2 regions of the Mesorhizobium sp. B2-8-5 genome follow, and region 2 is predicted to be linked to the other one. Evidence: predicted binding sites of a transcription regulator. Region 2 holds the regulator's gene; the other holds the start of a gene.

Region 1 (7,817 bases), 2.5 Mb from region 2:
ACGGTCGGTTATGAAACCTGCCGGATCAGTCCTTCGAAGCCGTCGGCGAGATTGGCATTGCCGGCGGCGATGAAGCTCGACAGATTGCGGGCGCGACCAGGCGTCTTATTGGCATCGAGCAGCACCGCCCTGCCCTCATGCATGACGAAGTCGAATTTTCCGTAGTCGAAGCCGAGCCGGCGCCTTAGCGCGCGCAGTTCGTCCGGAACCGGAACCGCCTCGCGGCGGATGGTGTCGTCGCCCTTGACGAGGCTCTGCGGCGAGACATGGCGGGTGCAGCGCTCGCGCTCGCCGCAGAACAGCCAGAAGCGGGCGGCAAAACCGTCCGGCTCCGGCTCGGGAATGAATTTCTCGACGAGCAGATCCTGGCGCTCGAAGGCCTCGGCCGGAACGTCGGCGAGCGAGGCATGGATCTCGTATTTGTCGAAAGGTTCGACGCCGGGAAATGGCTCCGGCCTGCCGGCGCGCCGCGCGCGCTGGTTCAGTTGCTGTTCCGGCGTTCCCCAATGGTTGAGGCTGCTCTTGACGATGACCTGCCCCTGCCAGTCGTCGCCTTGGCCAATCACGGCGCCGCTGATGCGGCGTTTCGAAATGTCGGCGGCCGCAAGGTTGAGGCAGAAGGGAAAGCGGCGCGCATAATCGACATAGTCGGGCGGCGTCACGGTCACGTCCAGATGCAACACCGCGATGTCGGCGGCCGGCCTCGCCGAGGTGCCTCTCAATATCTGGACCGAATGGCCGCGGCGCTTCAGCTCTTCCAGCAGGTCGAAGAGCATATATGGGCTATCGCGGCGCATCAGCAGTCCGCGCCGGCTCTGGAAGCGGTCGAACTCGTGCGTGATCACCGCGATGCGCGCCATGCCCGCCCCTCACTTGGCTTATCGAGCGTCGTCGATTATTCAATCGAATACAACGCGCTGCTGGGCTGGGGTTTGCATGACAGAGCATTGGAATGCAATTCGCAAGCACTGGCAGTTGCTCGGCTCACCTCTGCGGCCGCCGGCGGAGGTGGTCGAAACTTACGACCGCGAGCTCGACCTTGCCCGGTCGCACGTCGTGATGTTCGGCGTGACGCCGGAGCTCGCCGGGCTGGGAGCCAGTATGACGGCGGTCGACGAATCCGCCGACATGATTGCCGGCATCTGGCCAGGCGACACAGAAACGCGCAAGGCGGTGCAAGGCGACTGGTTCGACCTACCGTTTCCAGGCGCAAGCGTCGATGCGCTGATTGGCGATGGATGCCTTACGGTCATCGGCGCCGCGGACCCCAGGCGCACACTGTTTGCTTCGATCGCGCGTGCGCTGAAAGCAGACGGGCGCGCCGGCATCAGGCTTTATGCTTCCCCCGGGACTCCAGACGACCCGAAGGATATCCGCGCCCTGGCGCTGAGCGGCGGCGTCGCAACCTTCCACGAGCTCAAATGGCGCGTGGCGATAACCGCAATCGGCGGCGCGCCGGACTACATCATACCGGTTAGGGGCATCCTCGAACAATTCGAAGCGCTGTTTCCGGATCGCGAGGAGCTTGCGGCTCGCACAGGATGGGAGCTGCCGGTCATCGGAACCATCGACGTCTACCGCAACTCGTCGGTCATCTACAGTTTCGCCCCCGCGGCAGCACTCATCGAGGAAGCCCAGACCTTCTTCGATGATGTCCGGCTGGCCTCGACCGGCTCATACGGGATCGCTGAACGCTGCCCGCTGCTGGTGCTGCGGTCGCCGAAGCGCCGGGACTGACGGACGAGATTGCTCGTCGGCGCCTCGCGACACCCGGTGCTTTTCGGGCTGGCGTTCCGCGTGAGAAAAATTTCGCGTCGCCTCCCCCTTGCGCGCGCCTTGACTCCGGCAAGGCGCCGGCCTATTTCAGCGCCACGTTAGCACTCGTCTTTGGTGAGTGCTAACCCGTATCCGGCCTCGCCGGATGGAGGAACAGTTCTCACCGTTCTCATTCGAGGAAGAAAACATGGCAAAGTCCAAGTTCCGCCCGCTTCATGACCGCGTGGTCGTTCGCCGGGTCGAATCCGAATCCAAGACCGCCGGCGGGATCATCATCCCGGATACGGCGAAGGAGAAGCCGCAGGAAGGCGAGATCATCGCCGTCGGTTCCGGCGCCCGCGACGAAGCAGGCAAGCTCGTGCCGCTGGATGTCAAGGCCGGCGATCGCATCCTGTTCGGCAAGTGGTCGGGCACCGAAGTCAAGCTCAATGGCGAAGACCTTCTGATCATGAAGGAATCCGACATCATGGGTATCATCGGCTGATCATCGGCCTCACCTGAATCTTCATCTTCGGGCTCTTCCCGAGCCCCTGCCAGGAGCTAAAACATGGCTGCCAAAGACGTAAAATTCTCCCGCGATGCCCGTGAGCGCATGCTGCGCGGTGTCAACATCCTCGCCGACGCGGTGAAGGTCACCCTCGGCCCCAAGGGCCGCAACGTCGTCATCGACAAGTCGTTCGGCGCCCCGCGCATCACCAAGGACGGCGTCACCGTCGCCAAGGAAATCGAGCTCGAGGACAAGTTCGAGAACATGGGCGCACAGATGGTCCGCGAAGTCGCTTCGAAGACCAACGACATCGCCGGCGACGGCACCACGACCGCAACGGTTCTGGCGCAGTCGATCGTCCAGGAAGGCCACAAGGCGGTTGCCGCCGGCATGAACCCGATGGACCTGAAGCGCGGCATCGACCTCGCCGTTGGCGACGTCGTCACGACGCTGATCAAGAACGCCAAGAAGATCAAGACCTCGGAAGAAGTTGCCCAGGTCGGCACCATCGCCGGCAATGGCGATGCCTCGGTCGGCTCGATGATCGCCGAAGCGATGCAAAAGGTCGGCAATGAGGGCGTCATCACCGTCGAGGAGGCCAAGACCGCCGAGACCGAGCTCGAAGTCGTCGAAGGCATGCAGTTCGACCGCGGCTACCTGTCGCCCTACTTCGTCACCAACGCCGACAAGATGGTTGCGGACCTGGAAGACGCCTACATCCTTCTCCACGAGAAGAAGCTCTCCAACCTGCAGGCCATGCTGCCGATCCTCGAGGCTGTCGTGCAGACCTCGAAGCCGCTGGTCATCATCTCGGAAGACGTCGAAGGCGAGGCTCTGGCCACGCTGGTCGTCAACAAGCTGCGTGGCGGCCTGAAGATCGCCGCCGTCAAGGCGCCGGGCTTCGGTGACCGCCGTAAGGCCATGCTGGAAGACATCGCCATCCTCACCGGCGGCCAGGTCATTTCCGAAGACCTCGGCATCAAGCTCGAGAATGTCGGCCTCAACATGCTCGGCCGCGCCAAGAAGGTGTCGATCTCCAAGGAGAACACCACCATCGTCGACGGCGCCGGCAAGAAGGCCGAGATCCAGGGCCGCGTTGCCCAGATCAAGCAGCAGATCGAGGAGACCACCTCGGACTACGACAAGGAGAAGCTGCAGGAGCGTCTCGCCAAGCTGGCCGGCGGCGTTGCCGTCATCCGCGTCGGCGGTGCGACCGAGATCGAAGTCAAGGAAAAGAAGGACCGCGTCGATGACGCCCTCAACGCGACCCGCGCGGCCGTCGAAGAAGGCATCGTTCCTGGCGGCGGCGTCGCGCTTCTGCGCGCTTCGCTGAACATCAAGGCAACCGGCGCCAACTCCGACCAGACCGCTGGCATCAACATCGTTCGTCGCGCCCTGCAGGCTCCGGCCCGTCAGATCGCGTCCAACGCCGGTGCGGAAGCATCGATCGTTGCCGGCAAGATCCTGGAGAACAAGGGCGCGACCTTCGGCTACAACGCCCAGACCGGCGAATATGGCGACATGATCGCCATGGGCATCGTCGATCCGGTCAAGGTCGTGCGCACCGCTCTCCAGGACGCGGCCTCGGTCGCCGGCCTGCTGGTCACCACCGAAGCCATGATCGCCGAGGCTCCGAAGAAGGAGTCGGCTGGCGGCATGCCCGGCGGTATGCCTGGCGGCGGCATGGGTGGCATGGGCGGCATGGACTTCTAAGAAGTCCATAAAGCACGCCCATCAACTAACATTGCTCAAGCCCGCAAACGGGCTTGAGTGGCGGCATGGACTTCTAATCCAGGCTACCAAGCTGATACGGAAAGGGCGCCCAGAGGCGCCCTTTCTTGTTTTGCGAGGATTATCGGGGCGATCAACGTTTGATCGGCATTCCGAAACGAAATCGCTTCGCCGTGAAGATAAGTCGCCGCAACGCCTTCAGGCCGGCCGCGAGCTTTCCCTCAGCCTTCATTGCCCGGTCCGTCCAGCATGGCCTTCACGCCTTCCAGATCGACACCAACGAAGGAAGCGACGGCCCATCCGCTAGAGGCCGCGCAGCGACCAGCCTTTCCGCGAGGTCGACCGAAATACCTTGCTCGGCCAGCAGGAAACCGGCCCGCTCGTTTCTGCCACGCGAGAAACATGGCGCGTGTCCGGTTGCAGCGGCCGGCGCGAAAGCAGCGGCGTCCAGTCAACGCCGCCGGCAGGCACCTCCCCGAGCCGGAAAGCGCCATCTCGGCGGAGGCCGTTGTACTTGAAATGCGCGGTTCCAGTCGAGATTCCTGGCAAATTGCGGTCCGCGAACCGCCTGATCCGACTGTCTGCGCCCCAACGCCTGCTCCCGAAACCGCTTCGCCGGCCGCCCCGTCGCGGCAAGACCTGGGGAGTTAAGCCGATATTTCCGGAGCCGGCAAAGCCCTTTATCCTAAGGCGGTAGCGTCCGCCTCCCGGGCTACCTTGCCGGCAAGCACCGCTTGCTCGACCAGCGCGGCCACTTCGTCGGCGACAGTCAAGATCGGCGTGCGGTCGCGGGTGGCGCGGGCGATCACCATAAGGCCCTCCAGCGAAGATTCGACCAGCAGGGCCAGCGCCTGCGCGCGCCGCTCCGGCACCCCTGCCCTGACGAAAGCCTGGCGCAGCAGTCCGATCCATTGCTCGAAGGCCGACCGGCAGATTTCAGCCAGGTCCGGCACATCGTTCGGAGCATCGAGCACCAACGGCGCGACCGGGCAGCCGAGCGAGAATTCGTTCTCTTCCAGCATGCGGGCCACCGACTGGTAGATGTGGTGCACGGCAACGGCTGGGTCGCTTTCCTCCAACAGCGCGGCGCCAAGCCGCTCGGTCACATCGGCGACACTGGCGCGCGTCACTTCGATGACCAGTTGGTCCTTGCCGCCCGGGAAATGGAAATAGAGCGACCCGCGGGGCGCGCCGCTGGCGCTCAAAATGTCGTTGAGCGACGTGCCGTGATAGCCGCGCTGCCGAATGAGCAGCCCGGTCGCCTCGATCATGCGGGTGCGTGTGTCCGTCGCCACGTCGACCTCTCGACTGTCAACCTCTGTCAGGAGCTTGCATTATAGGGCTTGCCCATAATATGACAATCGGTCTACATAATATGTAAATCGGTCTACATATTTGAGAGACAACAATGCAAACCTATCGGCTCGAGGGGCAAGGCAGCATCGACAAACTGGCGTTGCGCGAGGAGGCGATGCCGCAGCCAGGTCCGCGTCAGATCGTCGTGCGGGTGCGCGCCACCTCGCTCAATCGCCGCGACACGATGATCCTCAACGGCACCTATCCTCTGGCACCCCGCGCCGGCATCGTGCCGCTGAGCGACGGCGCCGGCGAAGTCGTCGCGGTCGGCGACGGTACGACCCGCTTTGCCATCGGCGACCGCGTCACCGGCAGCTATTTCGCGCGCTGGATCGACGGCCGCATGCATCCGGGCATCGTCGATCAGCTCGGCTGCACGCTGGACGGCATGCTTTGCGAATACGCGCTGCTCGACGAGCAATGGGCCGTGCGGCTGCCCGACCACCTCTCCTGGCAAGAGGCGGCGACCTTCACCTGCGCCGGGCTGACCGCCTGGAGCGCGCTGACGGGCGCCGAGATTCCAAAGCCCGGACAATGGGTTCTCACCATTGGCTCAGGTGGCGTCGCGCTGTTTGTGCTGCAGTTCGCCAAGCTCATGGGTTGCCGCGTGGCTGCCGTCACCTCGCGCGCCGAGAAAGCCGAAAGGCTGCGGGCGCTCGGCGCCGACGTCGTCATCGCGGTAGCCGGAACGCCGGAATGGGGCGTGAAATTGCGCGAGGCGACCGGCGGGATCGATCTCATCGTCGAGACCGGCGGCCCGGCGACTTTTACGCAATCGCTGATCGCCAGCGCGCTTTACGGGCGCATCGTGCTGCTCACCGTGCAGGACCACAACGGCAAATCGGTCGAGATCCCGGGCGCCGTCTACCAGCGCAGCCTCGTCACCATCGGCCGGCTGTTCGTCGGCAGCCGCAACGGGCTGGAGGCGATGCTTGCCGCTGTCGCCACGCACCGGCTGAAACCCGTCCTCGACAAGGTCTTCCCCTTCGCCGAGGCGCGCGAGGCCTGCCGTCATTTCCAGCGGGGCGACGTCTTCGGCAAGGTCGTCATCGACGGCGCGTGACCACCACACTTTCCCACAAACAGAGAGGAGACCAGCCATGACAATCCGTGAAGCCTCGGCCCAGTGGCAGGGCACGCTCAAGGAAGGATCCGGCCGGCTGCGGCTGGGCAGCGGCGTGTTCGAAGGCGCCTATTCCTTCCCGTCGCGCTTCGAGAACGGCCCGGGCACCAATCCGGAAGAGCTGATAGCGGCCGCGCATGCCGGCTGCTTCTCGATGGCGCTTACCGCCGTGCTCGGCGGCGAAGGCCACACGGCCAAGAGCATCCACACCATTGCCAAGGTGCATCTCGGCGCGACCACGGCCGGGCCGACGATTACCCGCATCGAGTTCCAGACCGAGGCGGGCATCGCCGGCATCTCGGCCGAGGACTTCGAGCGGCTGGCGCAAAAGGCCAAGGCAGCCTGCCTCGTCTCGCGGGCACTGGCCGGCGTCGCCTCGATCACGCTCAAGGCGAACCTTGCAGACCACTGAAACGGAAGGAGGAAAATCCAATGACCCAGGAATTGATCATCGACATCGCCGCGGCCAAGCGCTCCGCCGAGACGGCGGAAATCATGCGGCGCTACAACGACGTCTTCCAGCGTCACGATCCGTCGGCCCTGGACGAACTGGTGGCGCAGGACTGCGTGATCGAGAACACCACGCCGGCGCCGGACGGCGCCCGCCGCATCGGCAAGGCCGCCTGCGTCGAATTGTGGTCGGCGATCGCCACCGGACCCGGCACCCGCTTCGATGTCGAAGAGACGTTCGTCGCCGGCGACCGCGCTACGATCCGCTGGCGCTTCTGGATGTCCGACGGCAGGTCGCTGCGCGGCGTCAACCTGATGCGTGTCGCGGATGGGCAAATCGTCGAGGCGATGGGCTATGTGAAAGGATAGGGCCTGGCGCGGAAGAGCCGCGCTCAGGCCCAGTCCGGAATCCGTCCCCGCCAGGATCTGGATCCCGGGCAAGCCGCGGCCTACGAGACGACCCGATTGAGTTTCACGAAGGTCTTGGGACTGCGCTGGATGGTCTGGAAGACCACGCAGTAGCGATCGGTGAGTTCCATGAGCTGGGTCAGCCGGCTTTGCTCGACATCCGACTCGATGTCGAAGCGCAGGCGGATTTCCTTGAAGCCGACAGCCACGCCTTCGGTGACGCCGAGCGTGCCGCGAAGATCGACGTCGCCCTCGGCGGAAATCTCCGCCGACTTGATCGGAATCTCCAGCACGGCCGCGGCCGCCCGCATCGAGACGCCGGCGCAGGCGATCAGCGCCTCCAGCAGCATGTCGCCGGAGCAAAGCTCCCGCCCGCTGCCGCCGGCCTTCGGATGGATGCCCGCCAAGGCAAGACCGCGTCCGGTCTCGACCTTGCAGGTCACCTTCGAGTCGTCGGCATTGCCCCTGGCCTTCAAGGTAAGAAGT
Region 2 (7,817 bases):
CGAAGTCGAGGCCGCGCTCAAAGTCGTCGAACTCATTGATCTTACGGGCAGATTGGTCACCGCCGACGCGCTCCACTGTCATACCCAATGGCTGCGGCCATTACCCAAAGAGGTGGCGATTACCTGCTTGCGCTGAAGGGCAACCGGCGTCATTGGCTGCGCCGTGCCAACTTGAAACTGGCCGACGCGACCCCTTCCATTGCCGAGCGGACCGAGACCAGCCACGGCCGCAACGAATGGCGGCAAGCCGAGATCGTGGCGGCGGCCGAGCCGCTGATGCCTGGTCACCTGGCCTTCATCCGCATCACCAGCCGACGCGATCAGGCCAAGCCGTTGATGCGCCTGTTCATGGCCTCCACGCTCATGTCGCCTCAGCAGGCGCTCGACCTCACTAGAGCTCATTGGCAGATCGAGAACGGCCTGCATTGGATGCTCGATGTCCATCTTGATGAGGATCTCAGCCGGGCCCGCAAGGACAATGCTCCCGCCAACACAGCCCTTCTCAATCGCCTCGCTAGAAACATCCTTCAGGCCGCCGATGCTGCCAAAGTCCCCATCAGCCATCGCATCAAGAAATGCGCCTGGAACGACGACTATCTCATCAATGCAATCACTCATATGCGATAGCCCTGCCCCTGCGGGGGAGATGGCCGGCAGGCCAGAGGGGGGTGTGAAGGATCGCCGACCTCATCTCATTCAACGTCAGGCCACCGCCATCTGCTGCAAGCTCACCAACCGCTGGATCCCCTTCTTCGCCAGCCCCATCAGCGCCGCGAACTGCTCCTCGGAAAACGGCTCGCCTTCCGCCGTACCCTGGATCTCGACGATGCCGCCCTTGCCCGTCATGACGAAATTGGCGTCGGTGCCGGCCGAGGAATCCTCGAGGTAATCGAGATCGATGACCGGCTGGCCGTCATGGATGCCGCAGGAAATCGCCGCGACATGGTCCTTCAGCACCTTGGAGACGCTCACCATCTGGCGCGCTTCCATCCAGCGCAGGCAATCGTAGAGCGCCACCCAGCCGCCGGTGATCGAGGCGGTGCGGGTGCCGCCATCGGCCTGGATGACGTCGCAATCGACGGTGATCTGCTGCTCGCCCAGCGCCTGCAGGTCGACCACGGCGCGCAAGCTCCGGCCGATCAGCCGCTGGATCTCCAGCGTGCGGCCGCCCTGCTTGCCGGCGGAGGCCTCGCGCCGCATGCGCTCGCCGGTCGAGCGCGGCAGCATGCCGTATTCGGCCGTCACCCAGCCCTTGCCGGAATTGCGCATCCAGGACGGCACTTTTTCCTCCAGGCTTGCCGTGCACAAGACATGCGTGTCGCCGAACTTCACCAGGCAAGAGCCTTCGGCATGCTTGGAGACGCCACGCTCGAAGGAGATGGCGCGCATTTCGTCGGCTTGGCGTTTGGAGGGGCGCATTCGGCCTTCTTTCTTGTCGTTTTGCGGAATCGTGGCCGGCTTGTAGACGCATGCGGGGCAAGTCGCAAAGGAAAAGGACGCCGCGCAGGAAAACGGGCCGGGCGGCCGCAAACGCGGCGCCGTGACCGCAAACGCGGCACCGGGTTGCGCCGCTGTGGCTTAAGTCTATATCTTTCGGAAGGAGGTTTCTCGCCGGAATGAACAAACCAGTCGATCCGACGTCGCAGTCGCCGGTACTTCAATCACTCGACATGCGCTCGCGCGATATCTTCCGGCGGATTGTCGATTCCTATCTGCGCGACGGCGAGCCGGTCGGCTCGCGCAGCCTGTCGCGCATCCTGCCCTCCTCGCTGTCGCCCGCCACCATCCGCAACGTGATGAGCGATCTCGAGCATCTGGGGCTGATCTACGCGCCGCATATTTCCGCCGGGCGGCTGCCGACCCAGACCGGCCTGCGCTTTTTCGTCGACGCCTTCATGGAGCTCGGCGACCTTTCCGACGACGAGCGCCGCGTCATCGAGGCGCAGGTGCGCGCCTCCGGCTCTGGCGCGACGCTGGAGCATATGCTGACCGAGGCCAGCCAGATGCTGTCCGGCATGTCGCGGGGCGCCGGCCTCGTGCTCGCCTCCAAGAACGAAGTGGCGCTGAAGCACATCGAATTCATCCAGCTCGAGCCAACCAAGGCGCTTGCCGTGCTGGTGTCGCAGAACGGCGATGTCGAGAACCGCGTCGTCGACCTGCCGGCCGGCATCACCGTCTCGCAGCTGCACGAGGCCTCGAACTTCCTCAACGCCCATATCAGGGGCCGCACGCTTGCCGAGGCGCGCATCGAGATCGCCCGTATCAAGGACGAGACCAGAACGGCGCTCGACACGCTGTCGCAGGATCTGGTCGAGAAGGGGCTGGCGGTCTGGGCCGGCGCCGAGAGCGGCCTGCCGGCGCGCCTCATCGTGCGCGGCCGCGCCAACCTCCTGGAAAACGTCACCGCCCAGGCCGATCTCGAGCTCCTGCGTCATCTGTTCGAGGATCTGGAGACACAGGACGGGCTGCTGCAGCTGCTCGACCTCGCCGAGGAAGGACCTGGCGTGCGCATCTTCATCGGCTCGGAGAACAAGCTGTTTTCGCTGTCCGGCTCGTCGCTGGTCGTTGCGCCCTATCGCGACAAGGACGCCCGCGTTATCGGCGCGCTTGGCGTCATCGGCCCGACCCGCCTGAACTACGCCCGCATCGTGCCGATGGTCGATTACACCGCGCAGCTGATTTCACGAATGCTGCGCTAGGTGTATCGGTATACAGGTGATGTCGGCCCGACCTGAATCTCGACACACACCTGAGGGCGCAAAGGAGAAAAACATGGCGCTGGAATCGCTCAAGGCCCAGATCAGCCTGCTGCTTGAGGAGATGGTGAACCAGCCCGGGGACGAGCACGAGATCCAGGAGCAGCTGCGCGAGAAATTGCGGGAGTTGCGCGCAATGGGTATGCCCTTGCCGGCTGACCTCGTCGAGTTGGAAAAGCGCCTCGACGACGATCTGGATGCCGAAGAGGCCTGAGCCCGAGGCCCGTCAAATCCGCGTGCGCAAGCTTCTCTTTTCGATCGTTTGCCCAATATGTCCTTGCTCTGGGCGCCTGATCGATTGAGGCGCGCTGGCAGACGACGGAGGACAGCCATGATGCGGATCGCCGGCCTTGCGGGCCTTGCGCTGGTCTTTGCCACCGGCGCCTTTGCGCAGCAGGCCGATCAACCCCTGCTCAGCGGTGAAAAGGCCTTCGGCGATTGGAAGGCCGACCGCCCGGGCGTGCGCCGGCTGCTGAAACCTGAGGATTTGCCGAAACCCGATGTGACGGAGTCCGCCTCGAACGGCGGCGGCGTCACCGATCGCCCCGAAGGTGCCAAGCCGAAACTTCCGCCCGGCTTCTCCGCCGAGCTGGTCGCTTCCGGTATCGACAGTCCGCGCGTCGTGCGCGTGGCGCCGAACGGCGACCTCTTCGTCGCCGACAGCCGGGCGAACCAGGTCCGCGTCTATCGCCTTGCGGAAGGCGGCGCGAAGCCCGCGCAAAAATCGGTCTTCGCCAAGGGCCTGGCCCGGCCTTACGGCATCGCCTTCTATCCGCCGGGCGACAAGCCGCAATGGGTCTATGTCGCCAACAGCAACAGCGTCGTCCGCTTTGCCTATCGCGACGGCGACCTCGAGGCGTCCGGCAAGCCGGAGACCATCGTCGCAAAGATCCCCGCCAGTCATCACTGGACGCGCGACATCGCCTTCTCGCCCGACGGCAAGACGCTCTATCTGTCGATTGGTTCGGGCTCCAACATCGCCGAGGACATGGGCGCAAAGCCGAAGGGCGGTGTCGAGGCGTGGGCGAAATCGCAGCCGCTGGGCGAGGCCTGGGGTCCTGAACAGGGCCGCGCCGACGTGCTGGCCTTCGATCCCGACGGCAACAACCGCAGGACCGTCGCCACCGGCCTGCGCAACTGCTCCGGCATGACTGTGCAGCCGGCGACGGGCGCGCTCTGGTGCGTCGTCAACGAGAGCGACGAGCTTGGCGACAACATCCCCTTCGAATACGCGACCGCCGTGAAGGAGGGGGCCTTCTATGGCTGGCCCTGGTATTACATCGGTGACAACGAGGACCCGCGCCACAAGGGCGCGCGCCCCGACCTCGCCGGCAAGGTCACGGTTCCGGATGTGCTGATGCAGGCGCATTCGGCGCCGCTCAACATCGCCTTCTACGACGGCGGCAATTTCCCGGCTGACTACAAGGGCGATGCCTTCGTCGCGCTGCACGGCTCGTGGAACCGCAACGTCCGCACCGGCTACAAGGTGGTGCGGCTGAGATTCAAGGACGGCAAGCCGACCGGCGAATACGAGGACTTCGCCACCGGCTTCGTCATTTCCGACGACGCGGTCTGGGGGCGGCCGGTCGGTGTCGCCGTAGCCAGGGACGGCGCGCTGATCCTCACCGAGGATGGCAACGGCACGATCTGGCGCATTACGCATGGCGGGTAGGTCCCCGACCTCGTCATTCCAGGGTCTGCGCGCGTCGCTCCGCTCCTTGCTCCGCCCTAGAATGACGACAGGACTGATCGTTTCGGCCAATCTCCAAGGTATGCGGCCTCCCACAAAGGAACCAACTCCCGGTCGAACTGGCGCAACGAATCCCATTGTGAGGGAATTACCCTCGAACTGGCATCATGATAAAAGCCTGGCTCTCGACAGCGGTCCCCGCAGGACTATACGCCAGGCCAGAACCATGACACTCACCGGATTCCTCGCTTACAGCGCCGCCCTCGGCGTCGCCGCCGCCATTCCCGGCCCGGGCGTCACGGCGCTTGTCGCCCGCGCGCTCGGCTCCGGCTTCCGTTCGTCGCTCGCCATGTCGTTCGGCCTGATGCTCGGCGACCTCACCTATCTCACCGCCGTGGTGCTCGGGCTTGCTTTCGTCGCCCAGACCTTCGGCATGGTTTTCCTCGCCATCAAATGGGCCGGCGTCGCCTATCTCGCCTTCCTCGCCTGGCGCTTCTGGACCAGCGGCATCACGCCCGAGACCGTCGAGGCGCGGAAGGCCAAGGGCGGTCTCGTGTCGAGCTTCATCGCCGGGCTGACGGTGACGCTCGGCAATCCCAAGACGATGATCTTCTATCTCGCCATCACGCCGACCATCGTCGACCTGAAGACGATCACGCTCGCCGACTACGCCATCCTTGCGATGCTCACCGTGGCGGTGCTGTTTGTGGTGCTGGTGCCTTACCTGGCGTTGGCCGCCAAGGCGCGCTGGTTCCTGAAATCGCCGCGCGCGCTGAAGGTTCTGAACCGCACCGCCGCCGGTTTCATGATGGGCGCGGCCGCGGCTATCGCGGCGAGGCAGTAGGCTCCAATCTCAACCCGTCCCGGATTCAGCCAAACCATTCCTGAAACCCGCCGCGGCGGAAAATGCTTTTCCGGTCGTGGGTGCTTTTGAGCAACCGCCCCACTCGGATATTTTCGGTCGCCGGCCTATCTTGCGCGTCTGAAAGCCCTATTCTGTTTTTGCCTATGCCATTGCCTTGGGAGCGAACCAATGAACAAGCCCGTCACCTCCGCGCGCGTGCCCGGCCGCGGCCGCGTCTTCAATTCGATCACGGAGACGATTGGCGACACGCCGCTGGTCAGGCTGGACAAGTTCGCCAGGGAGAGGGGCATCGTCGCCAATCTCATGGCCAAGCTCGAATTCTTCAACCCGATCGCTTCGGTCAAGGACCGCATCGGCGTCGCCATGATCGAGGCGCTGGAGGAGGCCGGCAAGATCGCGCCAGGCAAGACCACGCTGATCGAGCCGACCTCCGGCAACACCGGCATCGCGCTCGCCTTCGCCGCCGCCGCCAAGGGCTACAAGCTGATCCTCACCATGCCGGAGACCATGTCGGTCGAGCGCCGCAAGATGCTGGCGCTGCTCGGCGCGGAGCTGGTGCTGACCGAAGGCCCGAAAGGCATGAAGGGCGCCATCGCCAAGGCCGACGAGCTCGCCGCCACCCTGCCCAACGCCATCATCCCGCAGCAATTCGAGAATCCGGCCAATCCCGAAATCCACCGCCGCACCACGGCCGAGGAAATCTGGAACGACACCAATGGCGAAGTCGACATTTTCGTTTCCGCCATCGGCACCGGCGGCACCATCACCGGCGTCGGCCAGGTGCTGAAGAAGCGCAAGCCTTCGCTGCAGGTCGTGGCTGTCGAGCCGGAAGCCTCGCCGGTGCTGTCGGGCGGCCAGCCCGGTCCGCACAAGATCCAGGGCATCGGCGCCGGCTTCGCCCCGAAAATCCTTGACACGTCGATCTATGACGAGGTCGTCAGGGTTTCGAACGAGGATTCGGTCGCCAATGCGCGTCTCGTCGCCCGCCTCGAGGGCGTGCCGGTCGGCATCTCGTCGGGCGCAGCGCTCCAGGCGGCCATCGTCGTCGGCTCGCGGCCGGAGAACAAGGGCAAGAACCTCGTCGTCGTCATTCCCTCTTTCGCCGAGCGCTATCTCTCGACCATCCTGTTCGACGGGCTGGGGGCTTAGGGCGCGCAAAAGCCCCAGCGCCGAGATCCTTCGCGCCCCCCTCTGCCCTGCCGGGCATCTCCCCCACATGGGGGGAGATTAGCAGCTTCGGCGCCTGGTTCGATTTTACAACGTCGGAGATTGGCGAAAGCCGGCGTGGCGGCCAATCTCCCCCCTCGTGGGGGAGATGTCCGGCAGGACAGAGGGGGGCGCTGTCCCTCCGGCCTCAACAGATTGCCTAACCCCCAACAAGCTTCGCCTTCTCGCCCTGCAGGAAACGCCGCAGCGCCGGGTCGCGCTCGAGGCCGATCGCCCGGTCGTAGGACTGGGCCGCCTGCTTGATGTTGCCGAGCCTGGCCAACAGCCCGGCGCGGGCGGCCCAATAGGGCTGGTAGTCCTGCAGCCGCTTGTCCTCGCCAAGCACGTAAAGCGCCGCCAATCCAGCCGTCGCGCCCTCGGTTTCGGCGATCGCCACCGCGCGGTTGATCGCCACCACCGGCGAGCCGGCCACGGCCTGCAGCGCTTCGTAAAGTTGGCGGATCGCCGTCCAGTCCGTGCCGCCGCCGCGCCGCCGCGCCGTATGGGCGGACTGCACGGCGGCCTCGAGCTGGTAGCGGCCGATGATGCTCCTTTGCGCGGCGCGCACCAGCAAGGCTTCCGCCTCGTCGATCAGGCCGTCGTCCCAGAGCGCGATATCCTGCTCGGCCAAAGGCACGAAATCGCCTTCCGGGCCGCGCCTCGCCGAGCGGCGCGCCTCGGCGAACAGCATCAGCGCCAGCAGCCCGAGCGCTTCCGGCTCGTCCGGCATCAGCGAGGCAACCAGCCGCCCGAGCCAGATGCCTTCGGTGGCGAGGTTGCGCCGCCGGCTGTCGGTGCCGGTCGGGTCCGACCAGCCTTCGGCGAAAGTGGCGTAGATCGCTTCCAGCACGGCGCCCAGCCGCTCGCCCAGCTCCGCCTGCTCCGGCACGCGGAACGGAATCCCGGTTTCGCGGATGCGCGCCTTGGCCCGCACCAGCCGCTGTCCCATCGTCGCCGGCGAAACCAGGAAGGCCGAGGCGATCGTCGCGGCGTCGAAACCGAGGATCGCCTGCAGGATCAGCGGCGCGCGCACGCTCGATTCGATCGCCGGATGGGCGCAGGCAAACATCAGCCGCAGCCGGTCGTCGGGCAGCTCCTCGCCGCGCATGCGCGCCTCCATTTCCTCGGCCATCAGCTGCAGATGATCGCGGGCCGCCTCGCCGGTCAGCCGCCGCCGCACCGCGTCTACGTCGCGCCGGCGTGCCACCGCGAGCAGCCAGGCTTCCGGCTCCGCCGGGACGCCGGTTCGCGGCCAGCGTTCGAGCGCGGCCGCGAAGGCGTCGGCCAGCGCGTCCTCGGC

Evidence for each region. The regulator HrcA, encoded in region 2, represses chaperone genes, less so after heat shock. The targets are predictions, from matches to a motif close to GTTAGCACTCNCNNNNNGNGAGTGCTAAC.
Region 1: a site for HrcA is predicted at 1,874-1,902, ahead of groES (co-chaperone GroES). Genes of this name have one in related genera too.

What each region holds. Positions count from the first base shown of each region.
Region 1 is NZ_CP083951.1:4,789,828-4,797,644, forward strand. It holds gene FJ430_RS23370 (hypothetical protein) at 9-860, opposite strand; gene FJ430_RS23375 (class I SAM-dependent methyltransferase) at 937-1,737, shown strand; gene groES (co-chaperone GroES) at 1,964-2,260, shown strand; gene groL (chaperonin GroEL) at 2,324-3,976, shown strand; gene FJ430_RS23390 (TetR/AcrR family transcriptional regulator) at 4,675-5,289, opposite strand; gene FJ430_RS23395 (zinc-dependent alcohol dehydrogenase family protein) at 5,403-6,413, shown strand; gene FJ430_RS23400 (OsmC family protein) at 6,451-6,885, shown strand; gene FJ430_RS23405 (nuclear transport factor 2 family protein) at 6,906-7,292, shown strand; gene FJ430_RS23410 (OsmC family protein) at 7,373-7,817, opposite strand, start outside.
Region 2 is NZ_CP083951.1:860,488-868,304, reverse strand. It holds partial or broken gene FJ430_RS31735 (ISAs1 family transposase) at 1-627, shown strand, start outside; gene rph (ribonuclease PH) at 703-1,419, opposite strand; gene hrcA (heat-inducible transcriptional repressor HrcA) at 1,617-2,699, shown strand; gene FJ430_RS04090 (hypothetical protein) at 2,773-2,970, shown strand; gene FJ430_RS04085 (PQQ-dependent sugar dehydrogenase) at 3,088-4,428, shown strand; gene FJ430_RS04080 (LysE family translocator) at 4,673-5,290, shown strand; gene cysK (cysteine synthase A) at 5,480-6,460, shown strand; gene FJ430_RS04070 (RNA polymerase sigma factor) at 6,678-7,817, opposite strand, start outside.